2 regions of the Paraburkholderia sp. JHI869 genome follow, and region 2 is predicted to be linked to the other one. Evidence: riboswitches for the same ligand, from Rfam matches in the RefSeq annotation. Region 2 holds a riboswitch; the other holds the start of a gene.
What was found. A riboswitch is a leader RNA that binds a small molecule or an ion and turns the genes downstream of it on or off. The one in region 2 is predicted to bind thiamine pyrophosphate.

Region 1 (9,579 bases), on a different contig from region 2:
CTCGCCCAGATCAGCGACCTGCACATCAAGCCACCGGGCGCCCTCGCCTATCGCCGCGTCGATACGGCCGCGAGCCTCGCACGCACCATCGCGCGCTTGAACGCGCTCACGCCGCGCCCCGATGCGGTTCTCATGACCGGCGATCTCGTCGACCACGGCTCGGTCGAGGAATACCGGCACCTCAAAACGCTGCTCGACACGCTCGAGATTCCGTACTGGCTCTTGATCGGCAACCACGACGCGCGCGAGCCGCTGCGCGAAGTGTTCGCCGATCGGCCTGAACTGCACGAAGGCGGCGAGTTCATCCAGTACGCCGTGGACCTCGGCCCGTTGCGCGTGATCGCGCTCGACTCGATGCAGCCGGGCCAAAGCGCAGGCACGCTCTGCGAAGCGCGCCTTGCCTGGCTCGCGCAGCAGCTCGACGCGGCGCGCGGCAAGCCCGTGATCGTCGCGCTCCATCACCCGCCGTTCGACTGCGGCATCGGCCACATGGATGCGATTCGTCTCGACGACAACGCTGCGCGCGCGCTCGAAGCGCTCGTGGCGCAGCATCCCAACGTCGAGCGCGTGCTGTGCGGTCACGTGCACCGGCCCATGTTCGTGCGCTTCGGCGGCACGATCGCCTCGGCCGTGCCCGCGCCCGCTCACCAGGTCACGCTCGACCTCGCGCCCGATGCGCCCTCCACCTTTACGCTCGAGCCGCCCGCTTTCGCGCTGCATCGCTTCGAGCCACAGGGCGGGATCGTGACGCACCATGGCTACGTCGAGACGTTCGACGGCCCGTATCCGTTCTACGAGCCCTCGGGCGAGTTGATCGGCTGAATGCACGGCTAAAGGCGCAACTGGCGGCGCGGGCTCGGGCCGCCAGCGCCGCCAGCGCGTTTGCGCGCGCTCCGGTATGATCGGCACGCTCGAAGCCTGCCTTTCGTATCGCCGGGCGCCGCCCGCATTTCGCACATGTCCACACCCGATTCCGCAACCGCTGGCAATGACCAGTCGCTGCGCGGCCTGCTGCTCCTGCTCGCGACCATCGCGGGCGTCACGGTCGCGAACATCTATTTCAACCAGCCGCTGCTCGACGACTTCCGCCAGAGCTTCCCGGCAGGCGCCGCGTGGATCGGCGCCGTGCCGGCCGGCACCCAGCTCGGCTACGCGGCCGGCATGCTCCTGCTCGCGCCGCTCGGCGACCGCTACGACCGCCGCCGCATCATCCTGCTGCAAACGGCCGGCCTGTGCGTCGCCCTGCTCGTCGCAGCCACGGCGCCATCGCTGTGGGTGCTGGTCGGCGCGAGCCTCGCGATCGGCATCCTCGCCACCATCGCGCAGCAGGCCGTGCCGTTTTCCGCCGAACTGGCGCCGCCCGAGGCGCGCGGCCACGCAGTGGGCACGGTCATGAGCGGCCTCTTGCTCGGCATCCTGCTCGCGCGTACGGCGGCCGGGTTTGTGGGCCAGTACTTCGGTTGGCGCGCGGTGTTCGGGGCGTCGATCGTCGCGCTGCTGGTGCTCGCGGTCGTGATCGTGAAGAAGCTGCCGAAGAGCCAGCCGACCTCGTCGCTCGGCTACGGCAAGCTGCTCGGCTCCATGTGGCATCTCGTGCTGGAGCTGCCCGGGTTGCGCGAAGCTTCAGCGACGGGCGCTTGCCTCTTCGCCGCGTTCAGCCTCTTCTGGCCCGTGCTCACGCTGCTGCTCGCGGGCGAGCCCTTCCATCTCGGGCCGCAGGCGGCAGGGCTTTTCGGCATCGTTGGCGCAGCGGGTGCACTGGCCGCGCCGATGGCGGGCCGATCCGCCGACAAGCGCGGGCCGCGCGCGGTCATCACGATGTCGATCGTGCTGATGGCGCTCGCGTTCGTCATCTTCGCGTTCTCGGGCAAGAGTCTGATCGGCCTCGTGATCGGCGTGATCGTGCTCGACGTGGGCGTGCAGGCCGCGCAGATCTCGAATCAGTCGCGCATCTACGCGCTGCGCCCCGAGGCGCGCAGCCGCGTGAATACGGTGTTCATGGTGTGCTACTTCATTGGCGGCGCAACCGGTTCTGCCGTGGGCGTGACCGCCTGGCATGCATTCGGCTGGATCGGCGTGTGCGTGGCCGGCATCGCGTTCACGGCCCTCGCGGGCTGGATTCACCATGCAACGCGCCCGCGCGTGGGCACGGGCGCACAAGCGTCTTCCTGAGGGCGCTAACGGTTAGCGATTAGCGGGAAGCGCTATTTACGCGCATAGAGCAAGTCCGTCATATCGTCGGCATGCTCTTCCTCCGTCGCGAGGATTTGCTCGAAGATGCGCCGCGTGGTGGTGTCGTCGTGGCCGAGATAATTGATGATCGCGCGATAGCTCTCGATTGCGATGCGCTCCGCGATCAGATTCTCGCGGATCATGTCCTTCAGGTCGGCCCCTTCCTTGTACTCCGAGTGCGAGCGCTCGACGAGCGTGGCCGGCGAGAAGTCGGGCTCGCCGCCTAGCTGCACGATGCGCGCCGCGAGCATGTCGGCGTGCTGCTGTTCCTCGTTCGCGTGCTGAAGGAACTCGGCCGCCACCGACTCGGACTCGATGCCCTTCGCCATGAAATGGTGCCGCTTGTAGCGCAACACGCATACGAGTTCCGTGGCGAGCGAATCGTTGAGCAACTTGAGCACCGTGTGGCGATTCGCGGGGTAGTCCGGCGTGACCGACCCCTGGTCGAGATTGTGGCGCGCTTCATCGCGCACGCGCTTGAGGTCGAACTCAAACGAAGCGTGTGTCTTCGACATCTGACTTCTCCTTCGAACATGGCATGGGTCTGGTTTGGCATTGCGTGCGTCATCCACGCATCACGCCTAGCAGCAGCGTGACCACGAAGACCACGAGGAAGATGTAGAACAGGATTTTGGCGATTTCGGCCGCGCCCGCGGCGATGCCCGTAAAGCCGAACACGGCGGCGATGATCGCGATGATGAAAAACACGATGGCGTAGTGAAGCATGGCGTAATCCTCCTTTTGGGCGGATGTGCTGCGCTATGTCGCGCCTGCATCGGCGCTAGCGCAAGCAGCGGACCCGCCGCGTGCGCACACGGCATGGACATGGCGGCACATATGACCGGGCACGCGACATGCTGGAGAGTCGTCTCCTTTGACACCGTGGAGGACTTCCTCATGAAACGCCTGATTGCCCTCTTTCTCGTTACTGCATCGCTGGCAGGACTCTCCGCCTGCAACACGATGGCGGGTGCCGGCGAGGACGTTTCCGCAGGCGGCCACGCCCTCACGAACTCCGCGGAAAAAGCGAAGTAGTGTCTGGCAGACGGTAAAGGCGCCGGGCTGAATGACCGGTGAACGATGAAGCCGCGGCCGCCTCGCACGTCAAATGCGGGGCGGCCGCGCGCGCAGCGAGGCGCGTCGCGAAGTCAGGAAGATTTCAGGAAGTGCGACGGCGGTCGTCGAAGATGAACGACAGCCCCACGCTGCCGAGAATCAGCACGGTCGCGACGACAGTGCTGCTCGTGACCGGCTCGCCGAGCAGCAGCGCGCCGAGCGCGACGGCGACAACGGGATTGACGTACATGCAACTGCTCGCGACGAGCGGGCTGGTATGGCGGATCAGATAGCCATACGCGACATAGGCCGCCATCGTGCCGATGAAAAGCAGGTAGAGGAACGCTACGAGCGGCAGGAAATGCAGCTCGCCCATGCGTTCGCCGCTGATCCACGCGACCGTCGTCGAAATCGCGCCGCCGAGGCCGATCTGCAGCGACGTCGCGATGAAGAGATCGGCAGGTAGCGAGAGCTTGCCCGCCAGATGCGCGCCGATCGCCCAGAAGAGCGCGCCGCACAGAATGGCCAGGCTGCCGCCCGCCGAACCCGAAGCGCCGCCGCCATGACTCAGGATCGCAATCCCGACGAGGCCGAGCGCGACCGCGGCCCATTCGGCCCTGGCGACGCGACGCCCGGTCACCGACGAGATCACGGTGGCGAAGAGCGGCACCGTGGCGACCATCACAGCCGCCGTGCCGGTGCCCACGGTACGCATGCCGTAGGCGAGCATGCCGCTCGATAGGCCCACGAGCAGCGTGCCCACCACGCCTGCGTTGCGCACTTCGAGGAGCGTTGGCATGACAGGCCGCCGGCGCAGCGCGAACACGAAGAGGCCAATCCCGGCGAGCAGATTACGCAAGCCGGAAAGCAGGAGCGGCGGGAACGAATCGAGCGCGATCTTCACGCCGAGATACGTCGAGCCCCAGACGAAGTAGACGACGCCGAGCGAGAGCGCGACGCGCCCGGCGCGCGACTGCGGCAGCCGCACGGCGCGCACGAAACGCCAAAGCGCGGCTGCGGCCTGCTGGGCGCCTGCGATAAAAGATTGAGTGCTCACGCGGGAAGGCAAACGGGGAGGCATCGTCATTTCGCCGCGGTGCGCGAGGTGCTTGAGGAGCGTGACGGGCAGGACCGCGGGCGCCCCGGCGGCAAGACGGCGGGACGGGTGAAGCTCGACGGCATGGTGCAGGTGCGCAAGAACGCGAAAAGGACGGAGTACGAAGGACACCCGGGACGGGCGAACCGCATTATGCAACAACGCCGGACGTTGCGGATGCTTTCAGGATGCTTTATGCGCGGTGCTTCGTTGCGTGCGCGTCACAGTGCGAGGAGCAAGCCAGGATGGGCGATCGCGCACCATATAAACGCGCGTCACGCCCAGTTTGTGAGATCGTGCTAGCATGGTCGAATCTTTCGATTAACTTTCATTTACTTGATTTCAGGCACGCCGTTCACCATGCATTCACTCGTTTCGCGTCTCGTCCTCGCCTCGCCGCCGCGCAGTTTGCGCAGCGCGCGGGTGCGTGCACGCGCGGGCCGCGAGCGAACGGCGGCGTGGCCTCTCGACAACCGGGCGCGCGCCCTGCCCTCATTGTCCACCCCGCTGTCCGCCCCGCTCTGCGCCGCCCGGCGCCCGCACTGAACCCGCCTCCCCAAGCCATCGGAGCCGTTCAGTCGGGCTCCGGGCTGATCCGTTGCGCCCTGCTGCGGCCCGCGCGCTTTTGCGTCCTTGTTGCGTAATTTCGCCCGCCAGCCCTCGCCCTCATCTCGACTTTTCTGGATCGCAAGGAGAACTGCCATGTCGAAGAAAATCCGCTATCTCACCGAACTCGATGTCGCCCGCCTCGAGAAATGCGCCGCTGAACCGGGCGCCGCGCCCGCTCGCCAGGCCATGCTCGACGACCTGCTCGAACACGCGGTGATCGTGGAGCCGCGCGACGTGGCCGCCAATGTCGTGACGATGAATTCGCAGGTAACGCTCATGGACGAGCGCAACGGCGAAGCCCTCACCTACACCGTCGTCTATCCGCACGAGGCGAACGTCGACGCGGGGCGCCTGAACGTGTTCTCCCCCGCGGGTCTCGCGCTCCTCGGAGCAAAGCGCGGCAACGCCGTGCGCTTCACGACGCCGGGCGGCGCGGTCGAAACACTGAAGATCGAACGCATCCTGTTTCAGCCCGAGGCCTCGAAGCATTTCACGCTGTAAGTTCCGCGCGCCGCTATACGTCGTACTACACCGCACGCGCGAAGGCACTTGCCAGATCGTCGCAGCGCGGTGTATCGTTTGGCCTTGCTTACGCGGGGGTCCTGCGTCATGCGCCGCATCGAACGAAAGTCGTGCAGCGTATTTCGCGGGTGAGAAATACCCTTTGAACCTGATCTGGATAATGCCAGCGCAGGGAAGCGTCCGGACTTCGCAACATCGCTCAAGCCTCACCCCATCACAGCGAAGTCCGTCCACGTTCCGTCTCGTCTCCTGCTAAGCCGCTGTTCCCACTTTGCTTTGCATGGAGAGAGAGACGCATGAACGCGAATCCGAAGTTCATTTCCGCCAACGCGCACGTCGACGAAGCCGCGATCGCGCCGCTGCCCAATTCCCGCAAGATCTACGTGACCGGATCGCAGCCCGATATCCGCGTGCCGATGCGCGAAATCACGCAGGCGGATACGCCCACGGGCTTCGGCGGCGAGAAGAATCCGCCGATCTACGTCTACGACACGTCGGGTCCGTACACCGACCCTGATGCGAAGATCGACATTCGCGCTGGCCTGCCCGCGCTGCGCCAGAGCTGGATCGAAAAGCGCGGCGACACCGAAGCGCTGCCGGGCCTCTCGTCCGAATACGGCCGCGAACGCGCCGCCGACGCCGCGACGGCCGAACTGCGCTTCCCCGGCCTGCACCGCACGCCGCGCCGCGCGAAGGCCGGCAAGAACGTCACGCAGATGCACTACGCGCGTCAAGGCATCATCACGCCAGAGATGGAATACATCGCGATTCGCGAGAACCAGCGCCGCGCCGAGTATCTGGAAAGCCTCAAGGCGAGCGGCCCGAACGGCGCGAAGCTCGCCGCGATGATGGGCCGCCAGCATCCGGGCCAGGCGTTCGGCGCAGCCGCCTTCGGCGAGAACGCGCTCAAGGAGATCACGCCCGAGTTCGTGCGCGAGGAAATTGCGCGCGGCCGCGCGATCATCCCCGCGAACATCAACCACCCGGAAAGCGAGCCGATGATCATCGGCCGCAACTTCCTCGTGAAGATCAACGCGAACATCGGCAACTCGGCGGTCACCTCGTCGATCGGCGAGGAAGTCGACAAGATGACGTGGGCGATTCGCTGGGGCGGCGACACGGTCATGGACCTCTCGACCGGCAAGCACATTCACGAAACGCGCGAGTGGATCATCCGCAACTCGCCGGTGCCGATCGGCACGGTGCCGATTTACCAGGCGCTCGAAAAGGTCAACGGCAAGGCCGAAGACCTCACGTGGGAAATGTTCCGCGACACGCTCATCGAGCAAGCTGAGCAAGGCGTGGACTACTTCACGATCCACGCGGGCGTGCGTCTCCAGTACGTGCCGCTCACCGCTAACCGCATGACGGGCATCGTCTCGCGCGGCGGGTCGATCATGGCCAAGTGGTGTCTCGCGCATCACAAGGAGTCCTTCATTTATGAGCATTTCGAAGAGATCTGCGAAATCATGAAGGAATACGACGTGAGCTTCTCGCTCGGCGACGGCCTGCGCCCTGGCTCGATCTACGACGCCAACGACGAAGCGCAGCTCGGCGAACTGAAGACGCTCGGCGAACTCACGCAGATCGCGTGGAAGCACGACGTGCAGGTGATGATCGAAGGCCCGGGCCACGTTCCGATGCAGCTCATCAAGGAGAACATGGACTTGCAGCTCGACTGGTGCGACGAAGCGCCGTTCTACACGCTCGGGCCGCTCACCACCGACATCGCGCCGGGCTACGACCACATCACCTCGGGCATTGGCGCCGCGATGATCGGCTGGTTCGGCACGGCCATGCTCTGCTACGTCACGCCGAAGGAACACTTGGGCCTGCCGAACAAGGACGACGTGAAGGAAGGCATCATCACGTACAAGCTCGCGGCGCACGCGGCCGACCTCGCGAAGGGCCATCCGGGCGCTCAGGTACGCGACAACGCTTTGTCGAAGGCGCGCTTCGAGTTCCGCTGGGAAGACCAGTTCAACATCGGCCTCGATCCGGACAAGGCGCGCGAGTTCCACGACGAGACGCTGCCGAAGGACTCGGCCAAGGTCGCGCACTTCTGTTCGATGTGCGGCCCGCACTTCTGCTCGATGAAGATCACCCAGGACGTGCGCGACTTCGCCGCGAAACAAGGCGTGAGCGACGACGAAGCCCTCAAGAAAGGCATGGAAGTGAAGGCGGTCGAGTTCATCAAGCAGGGCGCAGAGATTTATCAGCGTCAGTAAGCACTCACCCTGGTTCTGGCGGGCCCTTGCGGCCCGCCGAAACATTTTCTAACGACTCCCACAACTCTCTGACAAGCGCATACACCCGGATACGGGTCGCCTGGCTAGGATGAGGGCATTGGAGGTGCGGTGTGCGCGCCAGCGCATGTCGCACCGCACACTCGAACGCACTTTGCGTGGGGGAGTCGAAAAAATGAAAACGCTCAAACGTGCACGCACTCTAGTCACGGTGACGACACTCGTCGCCGTGCTGGGCAGTCTTTCCGCTTGTGACAACATGTCGAGACGCGACCGCGATACGGTCATTGGCGCGGGCGTAGGCGGCGTGGCCGGCGCGGCAATTGGCGGCAATGCGCTCTCCACGGTGGGCGGCGCGGCAGTGGGCGGCATCATCGGCAATCAGGTTGGCAAGTAAGTTGGCAAGTAAGCATTAAGGCCGGACGCGTCGACGATGCGGCTGCACGAATAGCGGCACGATCGATGCGACGGCACAGAACAGAAACGACACGACAGGCAACACGCCATTCAAGGCGTGCATCAGGGAAGGATGCGCGGCGCAGACCCTCACGGGCTGCGCCGCGTTTGCTTTGGGCGTTAGCCATCGCAGCCGTGGTACCAGGCGAAATATTCCGTTAACGAGGCACAACGCAAAACGCACGCGTCCGGCGTAAGCTCAAAAGATCAAACGGCCCGAGCCTTAAGGCGATAACCCCGCGCGGCCGTTCGCCACTCGCGGAGCCCGCCATGAAACGACCGTCTGTGTTTGTGATCGCTACCGCGAGCACGGTCTTCAGCCTTTCCGGCTGCTACTACTATTCCCCCTACGGCTACGGCCCTTACTACTACGGCACCGTGCCCGTTGCGGCCACACAGCAGGAGGCCGCGGTCATGCAAACGGCGCCGAACCCCGCGCCAGCGGCCGTGCCCGACGCCCAGTATCCGGGGCCGCTCTATCCCTCGCCGCCGGTTGCGATCGCCGTGCCTGCGTGGCCAGCTTATCCGGCCTACCCCGCGGCCTACCCCGCGTACTACCCTTACCCCGCGTACGGCTGGGGCTGGGGCGCGCCCGCTGTCTCGTTTGGCTTCGGCTACTGGAGCGGCGGCGGCGGACACTGGCATCGCTAACGCTCGCGCGCCCCACCACGCCGCAAAATGCACCGCAAAACGGTGCCGGACCGTACTTTCCCTCCTTGACGCTCCCGTTTCGTTCTCTATCCTCCAAGTGGGCTAGCGGGGATTGAAGCACCGCCTTAACTCGGCCGCCTGGCCGGGCACAGAACTCCACAGCCAACGACGCGCCCCGGCGCACGCTGCCGCACTGCTGCGCCGATAACGAACCAGCATAAAGGAGACGTGATGTTCCACCAGCTGTTGACCCCTATCGGCAATTCGCTGCTGTTCTCGTTTCTCATTGCCGTGCTGCCCATCATCACTGTGCTCGCCCTGCTCGGCTGGGCGCGGCGGCCCGCCTGGCAGGCCTCGCTCGCGGGGCTCGTGGTCGGTCTGATCGTCGCCATCGCCGGCTGGCAGTTTCCGGTCAATCTCGCGATTAGCTCGGTGCTCGCGGGCGTGGTGTTCGCACTCTGGCCGGTGATGTGGATCGTCGTCACGGCGATCCTGCTCTACAACATCGCACTGCGCTCGGGGCGCTTCGCGGCGTTTCGCATGTGGCTGCTCGATAATCTGCCCAACGACCGGCGCATCATCCTCGTCGTGGTCGGCTTTTCGTTCGGCGCGCTGTTCGAAGGGATTTCCGGCTTCGGCACGCCTATCGCCATCACGAGTTCGCTGCTCATCATGCTCGGCTTCCCGACGCTCGAAGCCCTGACCTTCACG
Region 2 (9,579 bases):
CCGGCGTTGGCGACGATCTGGTCGAGCGCGCCGAAGTGCGCGAGTGTGGCCTCCACGAGCGCCTGCGCATTGCCCGGCTCGGCGAGATCACCGCAAGCCGTGGCGCAGGCCGCGCCGCGCTGTTCGCACTCGGCGGCAACGGCGGCGAGCCGGGCACGCGACGCTTCATCGGCGCCGCGCGCATGCAGCATCAGCGCCACATGAGGCGCTGCGATACGGCGCGCGAGCGCCGCGCCGATACCCGAGCCCGCGCCCGTGATCAGCACGACACGCGCGGCGCTCGCGTTCACGCGGCAACCCGTTCTTCAGGCATGCGCTCGATTTCGAGCGTTTCGTGGTGGTACGCCGCAAGCGACTCGCGATGCGCGACGCTCACGATCGCCGACTTGGGCAGGCGCTCCACGAACAGCTTGTAGAGACGGCTTTCGTTGTCGGGGTCGAGCGCGCTCGTCGCTTCGTCGAGGAACAGATAGTCGGGCTTGTGCAGCAGCACGCGCGCGCCGGCCAGGCGTTGCTGCTCGCCCGGCGAGAGCACGCGCGACCAGTGCGCCGATTCGGCCAGACGATCCATGTACTCTTCGAGGCGGCAGGCGCGCAGCGCTTCGCGGCAGTCTTCGTCGCTATAGTCGTCGGCGGGCGAGGGGTAGGTGAGCGCCGCCTTGAGCGTGCCAATCGGCAGATAGCTTTGCTGCGGGATGAACATCATGCGCGCATCCACGGGCGCGTCGATCGAGCCTTCGCCGAACGGCCAGAGGCCCGCGAGCGCGCGGATCAGCGTGCTCTTGCCGGCGCCCGAGGGGCCGCGCACGAGCCAGCGCGAACCCGGCTTGATGGCGATGTCGCGCACTTCGGAAAGCGGCATGCCGTTGGGCAGCGCGAGCTTGAGGTGTTCGGTGGCGAGTTCGTTGCTGTCGATGAAGTGCAGGTTGATGCCGCCGTGCTCGGTGGCGGGCGAGACCGACTCCTTCAGGCGCGGCGAGTGCACCACACGCACGAATTCGCGCAGACGATTCACGGTAGCGCGCCATTCGACCAGCGTGGAGTAACTGTTGATGAACCACGAGAACGAGTCGCTCACGGTGCCGAACGCCTGCGAGATCTGCATCAGCACGCCGAACGTGAAGGCGCCAGCGAAGTAGCGCGGCGCGGCCACGACGAGCGGGAAGATGATGGCGATCTGGCCGTAGAAGCTCAGCACGAAGGTGAGGCGCTTCGTGTACTTCATCACGCGCCACCAGTTCTCGCGGATGTGCTGGAAGAGGCCCTGCGCGTTGCCGCGCTCGGTGTCCATGCCGTCGTAGAGCGCGATCTGCTCGGCGTTTTCGCGCAGGCGAATGAGGCCGAAGCGGAAGTCAGCTTCCACCTTTTGTTGCTGGTAGTTGATCGACACGAGCGGGTGGCCGACCTTCTGGATCACGATCGAGCCGAACACGGCGTAGAGCGCGGCGGCCCAGACCATGTAGCCCGGAATTGCGAGCGGATGGCCACCCAGCGTGACCGTGAGCGCGCCCGCGAGCGTCCACAGGATCGTGATGAACGAGACGAGCGTGACGACCGTGGAAAGCAGGTCGAGCGTGAGCGAGAGCGTGGTCGTGGCGAACGACTGGAGGTCGTCGCTGATCCGCTGGTCGGGGTTGTCGGCGAGGCGGTCGCGCTCGATGCGGTAGAACGCGCCCTTGCCGAGCCACTCGCTCAGAAAGCGCGTGGTGAGCCACTGGCGCCAGCGAAAGCCGAGCATCTGGCGCAGATACCGACCGTACACCGCGAGGATGATGAAGCCGAACGCCAGTTCCGTGAAGGTCATCAGGAGTGGCGGGAAGCGCTTGACGTCCTTGGCCTGCAACGCGTTGTAGAACTCCGCGCTCCAGCCGTTCAGGCGCACGTTGATCCACACGACGAGCAGGTTCATCACGATGATCGCGACGAGCAGCCCCCAGGCGATCCAGCGTTCCTCGGAGACCCAGTAGGGCTTGATCAGGCTCCACGCGGTGATCTTCTGATGCTCGTTCTGATCGGGCGTGGCGCGGGCAGGTTGGTTGGTCATGTGCGTCCTGAAGATGTGGCGGCCCGCTGGGGGGCATGCGCTGCGCGCCGCATGGCGGCAGCGGTGCAACGATTTTTGCAGCGATTCTGTCGTCGGGCGCTTAAGTGAGTCTTAACGGGCCAAAAGCGGCGCCAGGCGCGGAGACAAAAGCGCACGCCGGCGCCGCCGTAGCGTGGCGCCCATTGTCTCACCGCGCGGGCTTGCGAGGCGAAAGAGGCGGGCTCAGGGCATTGTGCCAGAGCGGAAGTCCCGCTCTGCCGAGGTTTGCGGGCCGCGCGCCTTTTGTGGTCTAATCGACCTTGACGAAACAGGGGTGCTTCACCGGTATGCGGGGCATGCCGTACTGAGGCTGAGAGAGACCCTTCGCACCCGATCCGGGTAATACCGGCGCGGGAAGTTTCCAGAAAGTCTTGCCGGAGCGCCCAGCATTTGCAGGGCGCCAGGATTCCCGCCGGGCTGCGCTTTGGGCGCATGGGTTCGTACACATTCCGCGAATTTCGCGATTTTTGTATTGGGCCGTTTGCGCCGCATAGCCTCCACGGTCGGCCTTGCCAGCCGGTTTCGTCCTTGGGTACGTCTGCTGCTGCCGTACGGAAAGGATACGATGACCGCCTATTCTCTTTGTTCCCCGATTCTTATCGCGTTCGCCTCGCGTGACGGAGCGCCGTCATGACTCGCGCGCGCAACCCTGACGTGGGCAGCGTGCCCGACTTCGCCGTGCTCGGCGGCGGCTTGAGCGGCCGGCTCGTCGCATGGCGTCTCGCCGGCGAGGGCCATCGCGTCGCGCTTTACGAGCGTGGCGGCCCCGAAGGCGGCGAGGCCGCGGCCTGGGTCGCGGCGGCCATGCTCGCGCCGCTCGCGGAAGCCGCTGTCGCCGAACTGCTGATCACCGAGCTTGGCGTCGCGTCGCTCGAGACCTGGCCGCGCATCCTGGCCGAGTTGCCGGAGCCTGTGTTCTTCCAGCGCAACGGCACGCTCGTGGTCTGGCATACCGCCGATCGCACCGAAGCCCCGCTCTTCGAGCGCCGCGTGCGCGCCAACGCGCCGCGTTCGCTCGCCGATGCGAACTTCGTCGCGCTCGCGGGTGCGCAGCTCGACGCGGCCGAACCAGCGCTCGCCGGGCGCTTCGCGCGCGGCTGGCTGCTCGAGGGCGAGGGCCAGCTCGACAATCGCCAGGCGTTGGCCGCGCTGGCGGCGGGGCTCGCCGAGCGCGGAGTGGAAACCCACTGGCACACCACGGTCGACGAGGCCAATCCGCCGCCCGCGCGTGTGACGATCGACTGCCGCGGACTGGGCGCCAAACCCGCGCTGCCAGGCCTGCGCGGCATTCGTGGCGAAGTCGCGCGCGTGCACGCGCCGGGCATCACGCTCACGCGTCCGGTGCGGCTCCTGCATCCGCGTTATCCGCTCTATATCGCGCCCAAGGAGAACGACGTCTTTGTGATCGGCGCGACCGAGATCGAAGGCGAGGACCGTTCGCCCGTGAGCGTGCGCTCGGCGCTCGAATTGCTGAGCGCGGCGTTTGCGGTGCATCCGGCGTTCGGCGAGGCGCGCATTCTCGAGTTGAACACGCAGTGCCGCCCGACGCTGCCCGACCATCGCCCGGCGCTCATTTGGGACGGCAAGACCACGCTGCGTGTGAACGGCCTCTACCGGCACGGCTTCATGATCGCGCCGGAAGTCGCCGACGAAGCCGCGCGCTTCGCACAAGCGCTGCTCGACTCCCGTGTGAACGACGCCGACTCCTTCGAGTCGCTGCGCCGCGCGTCGCGATGGGGCGAGATGCTGCATGCGCAGGGTGCGCACGTGCCGGCCTGAAGCTCTACCAGAAACAATCCGCAGTCTGAGAACGTATTTGCCATGGACATTCATATCAACCAGAAGCCGATCACGCTGCCCGAGGGCGCGACTGTCGCCGATGCGCTCGCCGCATTTGGCGCGCGTCCGCCGTTCGCCGTCGCGCTGAACGGCGATTTCGTGGCGCGCACCCAGCATGGCGCGCGCTCGCTCCAGGCGGGCGACCGCCTCGACGTCGTGAGCCCCGTGGCTGGCGGCTGAGCCTCGCTCGCCCAAAGCCAACGGTTGCGCGTCGCTTTCAAGGCGAGCGCTTTCACGACTCCGCCAAGGATTCCAACCCATGACCACCACTTCCACCGCCGACGCGCTCACGCTCTACGGCGAAACCTTCACGAGCCGCGTGCTGCTCGGCACGTCGCGCTATCCGTCGCTGCAGTCGCTTGCCGACTCGATGGCCGCCGCGCGCCCCGGCATGATCACTGTCGCGCTGCGCCGCCAGATGAACGAAGGCACCGCCGAAGCGGGCTTCTTCGACTTGCTCAAGCGCCACGGCGTACCGCTCCTGCCGAACACGGCCGGCTGCCTCACCGTCAACGAGGCGGTGACGACGGCGCACATGGCGCGCGAAGTCTTCGAAACCGACTGGATCAAGCTCGAACTGATCGGCGACGACTACACGCTGCAACCTGACCCGGTCGGCCTGATCGAAGCCGCTGCGCGGCTCATCAAGGACGGCTTCAAGGTGCTGCCGTACTGCACCGAGGACCTCGTGATCGGCCGGCGTCTGCTCGATGCGGGCTGCGAGGCGCTGATGCCGTGGGGCGCGCCGATTGGCACCGGCAAGGGCGTGATCAATCCATACGGGTTGCGCGTGCTGCGCGAGCGCTTGCCCGATGTGCCGCTCATCGTCGATGCGGGTCTCGGCGTGCCCTCGCATGCTTGCCAGGTGATGGAGTGGGGCTTCGACGGCGTGCTGCTCAACACGGCCGTTTCGCAGGCCACGCACCCCGATGCGATGGCGCGTGCGTTCGCGCTGGGCGTCGAGGCGGGGCGCGCCGCCTATCTCGCCGGGCCGATGGCCGAGCGCGAAGCGGCGGTCGCGAGCACGCCCGTGGTCGGCATGCCCTTCTGGCACCAGGACGGAGACAAACGATGACTGAAACGCTGCGACTGCAGGACCGCGAACTGTTCTGGCCGCCCGCCGACGAACTCACCGAAACGGCCGAGCGCATCCGTGCGCGCCTGGGCGACTGGCAGCCCACGCATGCGCCGTGGCGCATCTGTCTCACGCCGCCTGACGCGCCCAACGGCGGCGATCTGATCGTCGTGACCGACGCGGCGCCGCATCTGGCCAACATCGCGCGCTGGATGACGGGTGGCGCGGGCGTGATCGAAGCCGCGGGCGAAAACCCGAAGGCGGCGCGCGCCACGCTGCATCTGGGCGGCGAGCGTTACGCGCTCGAAGGCGAGTTGTCGGAGGACTGGATTCCCGCGCTGGCTGCGTTCCTCGACTGCGGCTTCGATCCGCACGACGCGCTCGTGCTCGCGCTCGCCTGGCGCGACGGCGACGAGCAGCAGGCCGACGCCTGGCCAGTCGACATCGAGCGTTTCCCGCGCGTGCTGGGCTTGCCCGCCGCGCCCGCGCAGCCGTTCGCGCCGTGCCCCGCAAAGCTTGGCCTGTATCCGGTGCTGCCCACGGCCGACTGGGTCGAGCGCGTGCTCGACTACGGCGTCAAGACGGCGCAGTTGCGCAGCAAGCAACCGAAATCGCCGGCGCTCACTCACGAAATCGAACGCTGCGTCGCGGCGGGCCGCAAGCACGACGCGCAGCTTTTCATCAACGACCATTGGCAGGAGGCCGTCGCGGCCGGCGCCTATGGCGTGCACCTCGGCCAGGAAGATCTGCGCGAAGCGGATCTCGGCGCGATCGCGGCGGCGGGCGTGCGTCTCGGCCTCTCGACGCACGGCTACTTCGAGATGCTGACGGCGCTCCATTTCCGCCCGAGCTACCTCGCGTGCGGTGCAGTCTTCGCCACCACGACCAAGGCGATGCCTACGGCGCCCCAGGGCCTCGCGCGTCTCGCCCGCTACGTGAAGCTGCTGGACGGCGTCGTGCCGATGGTGGCGATCGGCGGCATCGACGGCAACGTACTACCCGAGGTGCTCGCCACGGGCGCGGGCAGCGCGGCGGTGGTGCGCGCCGTGACCGAGGCCGCCGACCCGGCTGCCGCGGTTGCTGCACTGCGCAACGCGTTTACGCAATAATGGTCCGCCCTGGCCAGGGCCGCGCCGCGTGCGCGACCCCGGCCAGGAGGGGCTGCAACCCGCGCTAGCAGGTGTTGCGGCTTACATCAATGGGCCAGGGTGCGTCACGGCAGGTTTTCCACGATGGCCCTATAATCCCGCCTTCGTGTAAATGGACTGTCTGCCACGTGCCCTCAACCTCTGAGACCCTGCTGGAGCTGCGCGACGTCGACTTCGGATACGGCGACCGGCTCGTCCTGTCCGGCCTGAACATGCGCTTCCCGCGCGGTCAGGTAGTGGCAGTCATGGGCGGTTCCGGTGGCGGAAAAACGACAGTGCTGCGCCTGATTGGCGGCCTCGTTCGCGCCCAGCGCGGCCAGGTGCTGTTCGGCGGGCAGGACGTCGGCGCCCAATCGCGCGAAGGGCTCTACGCCCTGCGCCGCAAGATGGGCATGCTGTTCCAGTTCGGCGCGCTCTTCACCGACATGTCGGTGTTCGAGAACGTCGCCTTCGCCCTGCGCGAGCACACCGATCTGCCTGAAGAGCTGATCCGGGACCTCGTGCTCATGAAGCTCAACGCCGTCGGCCTGCGTGGCGCACGCGACCTTGCGCCTTCGGAAATTTCGGGCGGCATGGCGCGCCGCGTGGCGCTCGCCCGCGCGATCGCGCTCGACCCCGAGCTCATGATGTACGACGAGCCGTTCGCGGGTCTCGACCCGATTTCGCTCGGCATAACGGCGAACCTCATCCGCACGCTCAACGACGCGCTCGGCGCGACCTCGATCCTCGTCACGCACGACGTGCCCGAGTCGTTCGCGATCGCCGACTACGTGTATTTCATGGCGAACGGCCGCGTGCAGGCGCAGGGCACGCCCGACGAACTGCGCGCCTCGACCGACCCGATCGTGCGCCAGTTCATCGACGGCGCGCCGGACGGCCCGTTCCGGTTTCATTACCCGTCGAACCAGCCGCTCGAAGCGGACTTCGGCATTGGCGGAGGCCGCTCATGATCGGCGCCATCAGCTCGGTCGGGCGCACCGTGCTCGAAACGATCGCGCGCGCGGGGCATGCCACGCGCTTTTTCGTGCGCCTCGTCCTCGAATTCTTCCCGTTGCTGCGCCGGCCGCGCCTTGTCACGAAGCAGATCCACTTCGTCGGTAATTATTCGCTGTTGATCATTGCCGTGTCGGGCCTGTTCGTGGGCTTCGTGCTCGGCCTGCAGGGCTACTACACGCTCAACCGCTACGGCTCCGAGCAGGCGCTCGGGCTGCTGGTCGCGCTCTCGCTCGTGCGCGAGCTCGGGCCCGTCGTCACCGCGCTCCTGTTCGCGGGCCGCGCGGGCACCTCGCTCACGGCCGAGATCGGCCTCATGAAAGCGGGCGAGCAGCTCACGGCCATGGAGATGATGGCCGTGGACCCTGTGCGCGTGGTGGTCGCGCCGCGCATGTGGGCGGGCGTGATCGCCATGCCGGTTCTCGCGGCCATCTTCAGCGCGGTCGGCATTCTGGGCGGCTACGTGGTGGGCGTGCTGCTGATCGGCGTGGATGCCGGCGCGTTCTGGTCGCAAATGCAGGGCGGCGTGGACGTCTGGACAGACGTGGGCAACGGCGTGATGAAGAGCATCGTGTTCGGCTTCGCCGTGACGTTCACCGCGCTCTATCAGGGCTACGAGGCGAAGCCCACGCCCGAGGGCGTGTCGCGCGCGACCACGAAGACGGTCGTGTACGCGTCGCTCGCGGTGCTCGGCCTCGACTTCCTGCTCACCGCGCTGATGTTTAGCTAAACGGTTCAGCTAAAGACGCCGGGCAGCGACCCGGCGGCGCGGCGCGCGCATGAGCGACGCCGCAACGGATTCTCATTGGGATGACGATGAAAAAGAATGCTCTCGACTTCTGGGTCGGCCTGTTTGTGGTGCTGGGCTTTATTGCGCTGCTGTTCCTTGCGCTGAAGGCCGGCAACATGAGTTCGCTGTCGTTTCAGTCCACTTACCCGGTGAAGCTCAAGTTCGACAATATCGGCGGCCTCAAGCCGCGCGCGCCGGTGAAGAGCGCGGGCGTGACCGTGGGCCGCGTGGCCTCGATCGGCTTCGACTCCAACACCTACCAAGCGCTGGTGACGATCAACCTTGACCAGCAGTACCAGTTTCCGAAAGACACGTCGGCGAAGATCCTGACGTCCGGCCTGCTCGGCGAGCAGTACATCGGCCTCGAGCCGGGCGGCGATTCGGAAATGCTCAAGGCTGGGGACACCATCTCGATGACGCAGTCGGCGATCGTGCTCGAAAACCTGATCGGCCAGTTCCTCTATAGCAAGGCGGCCGATTCGGGCGCCGCGAAGCAGCCGTCCAGCGGCGCGAGCGCGGATGCAGCGCCGGCGCCCGCTGCGGCACCCGCGCCCGCACCGGCTCAGGCCCCTGCGCCGGCGGCTTCGGCAGCACCGGCGGCTTCGGCGGCCCAATAAGAAGGAGAAAAAGAATGACGACCATACGCATGCGCGCCATTACGCTCGGCGTCGCAGCGCTTGCACTCGGGGGCTGTTCGACGGTGCAGACGCCGTCCAAAGACGATCCGTGGGAAGGCTTCAACCGCACCGTGTACACGTTCAACGACACGGTTGACACGTATGCGCTCAAGCCGGTGGCGCAGGGCTACGTGAAGGTGACGCCGCAACCCGTGCGCGACAGCGTGACGAACTTCTTCGCGAATATCGGCGACGTGTACAACGCCGCGAACAACTTCCTGCAACTGAAGATCGCCGACGGCGTTTCGGACATCATGCGGATCGTGATCAACACGGTCTTCGGCGTCGGCGGTCTCTTCGACGTCGCAACGCTCGCGAAGCTGCCCAAGCACAACCAGGACTTCGGCCTCACGCTCGGTCACTATGGCGTGCCGCCCGGCCCGTACCTCGTGCTGCCGCTGTTCGGTCCGAGCACGGTGCGCGACGGCGTGGGCCTCGTGCCTAACTACTTCATCAATCCGCTCACCTATGTGGATCCGGCCGCGCTCTCGTGGGGCCTTTACGGCCTGAACGTGGTGAGCACGCGCGCCAACCTGCTGGGCGCGAGCGACCTGCTCGAAGGCGCGGCGATCGACAAGTACTCGTTCATCCGCAACGCCTATTTGCAGCGCCGTCGCTATCTGCTTTCGGATGGACACGCGTCGTCTGACAGCAATCTGCCGGATTACGGCGATAGCGCGCCGCTGCCGAAGTACGACGACACCGACGAGGGCGCGGCGCCTGGCGCGGCCGCCGGTGCAGCGGTCCCCGCTTCGGGTGCGGCTGCTGGTACGACTGCCGGTGCGGCGATCCCCGCCTCGGGCACTGCGCGTGCGGCCACGCCGAACGCAGCCAGCATGGCGCCTGCGTATCCCAACGGCGAAACGGCCGCTCCGGCCACGCTGCAAGGCCCGGCTGGCGCCGCGGCGCCGGTGGGCGCGTCGGAAACCACGGTGCCGGGCGACCAGATGATCCCGCCGGCGCGCATCGGCTTC

Region 1: it holds a riboswitch for thiamine pyrophosphate, as region 2 does, so the genes downstream of both, thiC (phosphomethylpyrimidine synthase ThiC) here and VSR72_RS29355 (FAD-dependent oxidoreductase) in region 2, are expected to answer to the same signal.

Annotation. Positions count from the first base shown of each region.
Region 1 is NZ_JAYMSC010000006.1:202,213-211,791, forward strand. It holds gene VSR72_RS13725 (phosphodiesterase) at 1-822, shown strand, start outside; gene VSR72_RS13730 (MFS transporter) at 958-2,172, shown strand; gene VSR72_RS13735 (DUF892 family protein) at 2,205-2,747, opposite strand; gene VSR72_RS13740 (DUF1328 family protein) at 2,797-2,958, opposite strand; gene VSR72_RS13745 (entericidin A/B family lipoprotein) at 3,130-3,267, shown strand; gene VSR72_RS13750 (EamA family transporter) at 3,392-4,345, opposite strand; gene VSR72_RS13755 (GreA/GreB family elongation factor) at 5,087-5,494, shown strand; TPP riboswitch at 5,579-5,708, shown strand; gene thiC (phosphomethylpyrimidine synthase ThiC) at 5,812-7,743, shown strand; gene VSR72_RS13765 (glycine zipper 2TM domain-containing protein) at 7,937-8,158, shown strand; gene VSR72_RS13770 (hypothetical protein) at 8,488-8,868, shown strand; gene VSR72_RS13775 (L-lactate permease) at 9,100-9,579, shown strand, end outside.
Region 2 is NZ_JAYMSC010000021.1:74,153-83,731, forward strand. It holds gene VSR72_RS29345 (SDR family oxidoreductase) at 1-290, opposite strand, end outside; gene VSR72_RS29350 (ABC transporter ATP-binding protein/permease) at 287-2,044, opposite strand; TPP riboswitch at 2,344-2,457, shown strand; gene VSR72_RS29355 (FAD-dependent oxidoreductase) at 2,714-3,862, shown strand; gene thiS (sulfur carrier protein ThiS) at 3,905-4,102, shown strand; gene VSR72_RS29365 (thiazole synthase) at 4,182-4,997, shown strand; gene thiE (thiamine phosphate synthase) at 4,994-6,106, shown strand; gene VSR72_RS29375 (ABC transporter ATP-binding protein) at 6,274-7,095, shown strand; gene mlaE (lipid asymmetry maintenance ABC transporter permease subunit MlaE) at 7,092-7,868, shown strand; gene mlaD (outer membrane lipid asymmetry maintenance protein MlaD) at 7,955-8,545, shown strand; gene VSR72_RS29390 (VacJ family lipoprotein) at 8,560-9,579, shown strand, end outside.